DNA from 2 places in the Streptomyces collinus genome. Region 2 is predicted to be linked to the other one. Evidence: riboswitches for the same ligand, from Rfam matches in the RefSeq annotation. Region 2 holds a riboswitch; the other holds the start of a gene.
The links. A riboswitch is a leader RNA that binds a small molecule or an ion and turns the genes downstream of it on or off. The one in region 2 is predicted to bind S-adenosylmethionine.
Positions count from the first base shown of each region.

Region 1: another riboswitch for S-adenosylmethionine. It lies ahead of thrC (threonine synthase); the one in region 2 lies ahead of RFN52_RS10735 (aminotransferase class V-fold PLP-dependent enzyme).

Region 1 covers NZ_CP133771.1:4,010,699-4,014,840, forward strand. The annotation lists gene RFN52_RS18050 (MoaD/ThiS family protein) at 97-372, opposite strand; gene thrC (threonine synthase) at 501-1,787, opposite strand; SAM riboswitch class I at 1,806-1,962, opposite strand; gene RFN52_RS18060 (glucosyl-3-phosphoglycerate synthase) at 2,118-3,062, shown strand; gene RFN52_RS18065 (alpha,alpha-trehalose-phosphate synthase (UDP-forming)) at 3,136-4,142, shown strand, end outside.
Region 2 covers NZ_CP133771.1:2,385,280-2,389,421, forward strand. The annotation lists gene RFN52_RS10725 (SLC13 family permease) at 1-107, shown strand, start outside; gene RFN52_RS10730 (glycerate kinase) at 118-1,311, shown strand; gene RFN52_RS10735 (aminotransferase class V-fold PLP-dependent enzyme) at 1,266-2,633, opposite strand; SAM riboswitch class IV at 2,815-2,931, opposite strand; gene trpD (anthranilate phosphoribosyltransferase) at 3,006-4,070, opposite strand.

The sequences.
Region 1 (4,142 bases), 1.6 Mb from region 2:
AGAATTGCCCCCTCCGCTTCTCTCACGGAGGGGGCAATTCGATGAACTCTCGGTAATCGTCGTTACCGAAGGTAACAATCGGGCCGGTCGACCGGTTCAGCCACCGGCGACGGCGGGAATGATCGACACGCCCGCACCGTCCGGCGTCGCCGTCTCCAGCCCCTGCTCGAACCGCACGTCGTCGTCGTTCACGTAGACGTTGACGAACCGGCGCAGCTTGCCCTGGTCGTCCAGCACCCGGGCGGCGATCCCGGTGTGGTTCTTCTCCAGATCGGCGATGACCTCGCCGAGGGTCCCGCCATCGGCGGAGACCTCGGCCTGCCCGCCGGTGTAGGTACGCAGGATGGTGGGGATCCGAACGGTGACGCTCATGACTTCAAAACCTCCGGTTTCGACTGAAGCTACGGCGGGGCCGCGCGTCTAGGGGTGCGGGACTGTGTTGATGTGCGGCTCCGCCGCGTGGGCGCGACCAGCCCCCACCGGCCCGCAGCGAACAACGATCAGACCAGCCCGGCCTCGCGGAACGAGTCCAGGTTGGGCCGGATGGTCGCGGTCAGCCCGGTCCCGGCCACCGCGTCCAGCGTCTTGAGGCCGTCTCCGGTGTTGAGCACGACGATGGTCTTGGTGGGGTCGAGGGCCCCGCTCTCGATCAGCTTCTTCGTCACGCCCACCGTCACACCACCGGCGGTCTCCGCAAAGATCCCCTCGGTCCGGGCAAGGATCTTGATCGCGTCCACGACCTGCTCGTCGTTCACGTCCTCCACCGCACCACCGGTCCGCCGCGCGATGTCCAGCACGTACGGCCCGTCCGCCGGGTTGCCGATGGCAAGCGACTTGGCGATGGTGTTCGGCTTCTGCGGGCGCACCACGTCATGCCCGGCCTTGTACGCCGTCGACACCGGCGAGCAGCCCTCGGCCTGCGCACCGAAGATCTTGTACGGCTTGTCCTCGACCAGCCCGAGCTTGATCAGCTCCTGAAGGCCCTTGTCGATCTTCGTCAGCTGCGAGCCGGAGGCGATCGGCACGACCAGCTGGTCCGGCAGCCGCCAGCCGAGCTGCTCGCAGATCTCGTACGCGAGGGTCTTGGAGCCCTCCGCGTAGTACGGCCGGAGGTTGACGTTGACGAAGCCCCAGCCCTCACCGGCCGGGTCGCCGATCAGCTCGGAGCAGAAGCGGTTCACGTCGTCGTAGTTGCCCTCGATGCCGACGAGCTCGCCGCCGTAGACCGCGGCCATGACGACCTTGCCCTGCTCCAGGTCGTGCGGGATGAACACGCAGGAGCGGAAGCCGGCGCGGGCCGCCGCGGCACCCACCGCACCGGCGAGGTTGCCGGTGGAGGAGCAGGAGAGCGTGGTGAAGCCGAAGGCGCGGGCGGCCTCCAGGGCCTGGGCGACGACGCGGTCCTTGAAGGAGTGCGTCGGGTTGCCGGAGTCGTCCTTGACGAACAGCTTGCCGGCGTCGACGCCCAGCTCGCGCGCGAGGTTGTCGGCCTTGACGAGCTTGGTCCAGCCGGGGTTGATGTTCGGCTTGTCCGCGACGTCGGCCGGGACCGGCAGCAGCGGGGCGTAGCGCCAGATGTTCGCGGGGCCCGCTTCGATCTGCTTGCGGAGCTCCTCGGTGTCGTAGGCCGAGAAGTCGTAGGCGATCTCCAGCGGGCCGAAACACTCCTCGCACGCGAAGACCGGTCCGAGGGGTACGCGGTGACCGCACTCGCGGCAGCTCAGGGCAGCGGCGGGACCGAGGTCTACGGTGGAGTCAGTGGTGCTTGCAACAGTCTGCACAGCCATGTGAGGCGAGGCCCTTTCTCCTCATCTTCCTCACGACGCATCTCGCCGTGAGACGGATTTGGCACCTTCCCGAGCCGGGAGCCTCGCGCATGTGGTCGACAGTGACCTACGAGTACCGACTGGAGGGTTGCCGGGGCTTCATCGGGCCGTTTCCCTCTGCCCCTCTGGATGAGCTGTATGTGGTTGTAGGCGGCGGGTGACCCCGGACATGCGATGGTCATCCGCCTTGTTCAAGACTGTAACCGACGACCAGGACAGTTGAGATAGTCGTCCGAACCGCGAGATGGATCACAGCCCGTCCCGCCGAGAGTACGCAGAGGAGCCGCCACGGTGCTGGAAGAAGTCGAGCGCTGGCTGAGCACCCGTTCCTGGTCCGCGAACGATCGCCCGCTCCACCGGATGCTGGCCGCCAAGCAGCGCACGGGCCGGACGGTCAGCGTCGTGCTGCCCGCCCTCAACGAGGAGGCGACGGTCGGCGACATCGTCGCCGTCATCCGCCACGACCTGATGCGGCAGGTCCCGCTCGTGGACGAGCTGGTCGTCGTCGACTCCGGCTCGACCGACCGTACGTCCGAGGTGGCCGCCGCCGCGGGCGCGCGGGTGGTGCACCGGGACGGGATACTCCCGCGCCTGCCCGCCGTGCCCGGCAAGGGCGAGGTGCTGTGGCGATCGCTGCTGGTCACCCGCGGGGACATCGTCTGTTTCGTCGACGCGGACCTCAGGGACTTCTCGTCGGACTTCGTCTCCGGGATCGTGGGCCCGCTGCTCACGGACCCGGACGTGGACCTGGTGAAGGCCATGTACGACCGGCCGCTGTCCGGTGCCGCCGGGCAGGGCGGCCGGGTCACCGAGCTGATGGCGCGCCCGCTGCTCAACATGCACTGGCCGCAGCTGGCCGGCTTCGTGCAGCCGCTCGGCGGCGAGTACGCGGCCCGCCGCTCGCTGCTGGAGCAGCTGCCGTTCCCCGTCGGCTACGGCGTGGAGCTGGGGATGCTGGTCGACGCCCTGCACCTGGTGGGCCTGGACGCCCTCGCCCAGGTGGACGTCGGGGTGCGCAAGCACCGGCACCAGGACGGGCAGGCGCTGGGCCGGATGGCCGCGGCGATCTACCGCACGGCCCAGCTGCGGCTGGCCCGCGGGCATCTGATCCGGCCGTCCCTGACCCAGTTCGAGCGGGGCGGGGACGGCTTCGAGCCGCGGACGTACTCCGTGGACACCGAGGAGCGTCCGCCGATGGTGGACATCGCCGAGTACCAGGCGCGGAAAGCGGCCTGACCGGGGCCGTTTTCGGCCGGGCACGGAAGATCCGTACGTTTGAGCGTTTACGGGCCGGGCTAGGTTGAGGCTTATGGCTTCAACGTACGGTGCTGCGCGGGTGCTGGTGGCCTCCAACCGGGGCCCGGTCTCCTACACGGTGGGTGAGGACGGTTCGCTGGACGCCAAACGGGGCGGCGGCGGGCTGGTCTCCGGCCTCTCCGCGATCGGCTCGGACGCGGACGCGCTGTGGGTGTGCTCGGCGCTGTCCGACGGCGACCGGGAGGCGGTCCGGCGCGGGGTCGGCGCGGACGGCGTGCGGATGCTGGACATCCCGGCCGACGTGCACGCCGACGCGTACAACGGCATCGCCAACTCGGTCCTGTGGTTCGTGCACCACATGCTCTACCAGACGCCCCTGGAGCCGGTCTTCGACGCGGAGTTCCGACGGCAGTGGGCGTCCTACGAGGCGTACAACCGGGCGTTCGCCGAGGCGCTGGCCGAGGAGGCGGCGCAGGGTGCGGCCGTGGTGGTGCAGGACTACCACCTGACGCTGGTGCCCGGCATGCTCCGCGAGCTGCGGCCCGACCTGCGCATCGGGCACTTCTCGCACACGCCGTGGGCGCCGCCCGAGTACTTCCGGATGCTGCCGGACGACGTGGCCGGGCAGGTGCTGCGCGGCATGCTCGGCGCGGACCGGCTCGGCTTCCTCACCGAGCGCTGGGCGGAGGCGTTCACCGCGTGCGCCGAGCGGTTCGCGGGCGGGCTCGGCGGCACCCGGGTCGGGGTGCACGGGCTGGGCGCCGACGCGGACTTCCTGCGCGCCCGGTCCCACGAGCCGGACGTCGAGGAGCGGATGGCCGCGCTGCGGCAGGAGATCGGCGAGGGCCGCCGCACCGTCGTCCGGGTGGACCGCACCGAGCTGTCCAAGAACATCGTGCGCGGCCTGCTGGCCTACCGGCGGCTGCTGGAGACCCACGCCGAGTGGCGCGAGCGGGTGGTGCACGTCGCCTTCGCATACCCCTCACGGCAGGATCTCGCGGTGTACCGGGACTACACGGCCGAGGTGCAGCGGGTCGCCGACGAGATCAACGCCGAGTA
Region 2 (4,142 bases):
GCGACCTGCTGCGGCTGTCCGCCGTCCTGGCGCCGCTGACCGCCGCGCTCGTCCTGTTCTTCGCCGTCGCGGTGTGGCCGCTGCTCGGCGTGTCCGTCACCCGTTGAGGAGCCTTCCGTGCTGAACCGTGTCGTCGTAGCCCCCAGCGGCTTCAAGGAGTCCCTGTCCGCCGAGGCCGCCGCCGAGGCCATCGCGGCTGGCGTACGCCGGGTCCTGCCCGGCGCCGACATCGACCTCGTCCCGCTGGTGGACGGCGGTGAGGGCACGGCTCTGGCCCTGGCCGCCGCGACCGGGGGCCGGATCGTCACCACCGCGGCGACCGGCCCGGTCGGGCAGACCATCGCCGCGCACTTCGCCCTCCTCGGCGGCGGGGACACCGCGGTGGTGGAGATGGCGGCGGTCGCGGGCCTCTCGCTCGTCCCGCACGGCCTGCGCGACCCGGGTGCCACGACCACGTACGGCGTCGGCGAGCTGATCCGCGCCGCCCTCGACACGGGCGCCCGGCGGATCCTCGTCGGCTGCGGCGACTCGGGCACCTCGGACGGGGGCGCGGGCGCCCTCCAGGCGCTCGGGGCGCGACTGCTGGACGCGGACGGGCGCGAACTCCCCAGGGGCGGCCGGGAGCTGACGCGCCTGCACCGCATCGACCCCACCGGCCTGGACCCCCGGCTCACGGAGGTGGAGCTGCTCGTCGCCTGCAACCCGTACAACGTGCTGTGCGGCGAGCGGGGCGTGGCCCGGGTCTTCGGCCCGCAGAAGGGCGCGACCCCCGCGCAGGTGGAGGAGCTGTCGGCGGCCCTGGAGAACTGGGCGTTCGTCCTCACCCGCGATGCCGCCGTGCCGGACAGCGACCTGCGCTCCGGGCCCGGTACGGGAGCCTCCGGCGGCCTGGGGGCGGGGCTGGCCGCCCTGGGCGCCCGGCTGCTCCCCCGCTTCGACGTGCTGCTGGACCACCTGGACCTGGACGCCCGGCTGGCCCGCGCCGACCTGGTCGTCACCGCCGAGGGCGCCCTGGACCTCCAGACGCCGCGTGGCAAGGTCCCCGCCGAGGTGGCCCGCCGCGCCAAACTCCACGGCCGGCCCGTCCTGGCCCTGGCCGGCACGCTCGGCGAGGGCGCGGGCGAGGTGCCGGGCGTGGACGCCTGCCACGGCATCCTGCCCGCCCCGATGGAGCTGGCCGAGGCCCTGTTGCGCGGGAGTGAGCTCCTCACGGACGCCACCGAGCGCGCCCTGCGGATGATCGTCCTGGGCACCCGGCTGCCGGTTCAGGCGGAGGTGTCCGGCACGCAGCGCCCGTCCTCGGTGCGGTAGTTCCACTTCGCCCCGTCCGTCACGAGCTCCCTGACGGCCCGCACGAACCGCTCCACGTGCTCGTCGGGCGTGCCCGCCCCGAAGCTGACCCGGATGGCGTTGAGCGACTTCTCCCCGGGCGCTGCCTCCGGCGACCCGCACGCGCCCTGCGACTGCGGGTCGCTGCCGAGCAGCGTGCGCACCAGCGGGTGGGCGCAGAACAGCCCGTCCCGTACGCCGATGCCGTACTCGGCGGACAGGGCGGCGGCGAAGTGCGAGCTGTTCCAGCCCTCCACGACGAAGGAGAGCACGCCGACGCGCGGCGCGTCGTCCCCGAAGAGGGACAGGAACCGCACCTCGGGGACGTCGGCGAGCCCCTCCCGCACGGCACGGACCAGGTACTGCTCACGGGCGACGAGGGTGTCGAAACCGGCCTCGGTCAGCGCCTTGCAGGCCGAGGCGAGGGCATAAGCGCCGATGACGTTGGGCGACCCGGCCTCGTGGCGGGCGGCGCTGTCGTGCCACTCCACGTCCACTCCCCCGTCCTGGCGCCGGCTGACCTTGCGGCTGGCGCCGCCGCCCGCGAGGTACGGCTCGGCCGCGCGCAGCCAGTCGGCCCGCCCGGCCAGGACGCCAGAGCCGAAGGGCGCGTACAGCTTGTGCCCGGAGAAGGCGACCCAGTCGACGTCGAGGCCGGCGACGGACACCTGGTGGTGCGGGGCCAGCTGCGCGGCGTCCAGCACGATGCGCGCACCGTGGGCGTGCGCGGCGGCCGTGAGCTCCCGTACGGGCCACAGCTCACCGGTGACGTTCGAGGCGCCGGTGACGCACACGAGGGCCGGGCCGTAGGGGTCGCGGTCGGCGAGGGCGCGCTCCAGGGTCTCGACGGCCTCGCGGGGGCTGCGCGGGGCGTCGAGGTAGGTGACCTGGGCGCCGCGCCACGGCAGCAGAGAGGCGTGGTGCTCGGTCTCGAAGACGAAGACCCGGCAGTCGGCGGGGAGGGCGGCGGCGAGGAGGTTGAGGGAGTCGGTCGTCGACCGCGTGAACACGACCTGGTCGTCCTCGCGGCAGTCGAGGAACTCGGCGACGGTCCGGCGGGCGTTCTCGAACAGGTCGGTGGAGAGCTGGGAGAGGTACCCGGCGCCGCGGTGGACGCTGCCGTAGTAGGGCGCGTAGGCGGCGACGTCGTCCCAGACCCGCTGGAGCGCCGGGGCGCTGGCGGCGTAGTCGAGGGCTGCGTAGGTGACCTCGCCACCGGTCACGAGCGGCACGGTGACATCTCGGCCCAGAACGGGCAGCGGGGCACAAACGGACGGGGCGGCGGCAACGGTGGAGACGGACATGGTGAACTCCCGTGAAGGCAGGTGGAATCCGCCCGCGAGCCGGTACGGCTACCAGCGGGGGGGGTGAAGGAAAGAGGGATGCGGAGGCGGGGCTCTGCGGCCCTATCGCATTCGCTGATTCACGGGAGAGCTCCTCGACGACCAGGACCCCTGGCCCCACACTTTTCAAAAGCGTGCGAGGGGTCCGCGCTTGCCACAGACCTCGCTGCCTGCGGCCTGGTCTTCACCCGGGGCACCCCGCCACGGACGGAGGGTTGCCGGACAGTCGGCCGGGGCCTCATGACTGTCACTCATGACCTGATCAGGAACGTACGCGAAAAGATCGGCGTCCCGCAACCCGAGTCCGGATCGCGGGACGCCGTCCGTGGTTCCCTACCTGTTGCTGGCGGCCACCCAGCGCTCCAGCGTGCGCTTCGCGGCGCCCGAGTCGATCGACTCGGCCGCCTTCACCATCCCGGCGCGGATCTGCTCGGTCAGTGGCGCGGCGGTGGGCTCCAGGGCGACCAGGGCCGCCGCCGAGTTCAGCACCACCGCGTCCCGCACCGGCCCCGTCTCCCCGTCCAGGAGCCGCCGCGCGACCTCGGCGTTGTAGGAGGCGTCCGCGCCGCGCAGCGCCTCCACGGGGACCAGTTCGAGGCCGACGTCACGCGGGTCGAAGGCCTCCTCGGTCACCTCGCCGCCCCGGACGATCCACACCCGGGACGTGGCCGTGGTGGTCAGCTCGTCCAGGCCGTCGTCGCCCCGGAAGACCAGGGAGGAGTTGCCGCGCTCGGCGAAGACGCCCGCGACGATCGGCGCCATGCGCGGGTCCGCCACACCGACCGCCTGGGCGCGGACCCGGGCCGGGTTGGTGAGCGGGCCGAGGGCGTTGAACACCGTACGGATGCCCAACTGGCCGCGGGCGGCGCCCGCGTGCCGCAGCGCCGGGTGGAACTTCACCGCGAAGCAGAAGGTGATCCCGGCCTCCTCGGCGACCTCCGTCACCCGGTGCAGGGGCAGCTCCAGGTTGACGCCGAGCTTCTCCAGCACGTCGGAGGCCCCGGACGCCGAGGACGCGGCACGGTTGCCGTGCTTGACGACCTTCGCGCCGGTGCCGGCGACGACGATCGAGGACATCGTGGAGATGTTGACCGTCTTCGCGCCGTCACCGCCCGTCCCGACGATGTCGACCGTCGCCCCGGGCACCTCGATCACGTTGGCGTGCGCGTACATCGTGCGGACCAGGCCGTTGATCTCCTCGACGGTCTCGCCCTTGGCGCGCAGCGCCACGACGAACCCGGCGATCTGCGCCTCGGTCGCCTCGCCGCGCATGATCCGGTCCATCGCCCAGGCGGTGTCGTCCGCGCTCAGGTGCCTGCCGTCCAGCAGGCCGTTCAACAGCTGGGGCCAGGAGCGGCCCGCCGCGGTGTCGCCTCCAGCGGGGGTCACAGCGCTCATAAGCCGCTCCAGGGTCAGGCGTCCCGCACTACGGGACGAGAGTCTCAACGGGGTCCACCCTATCCAGCCGGG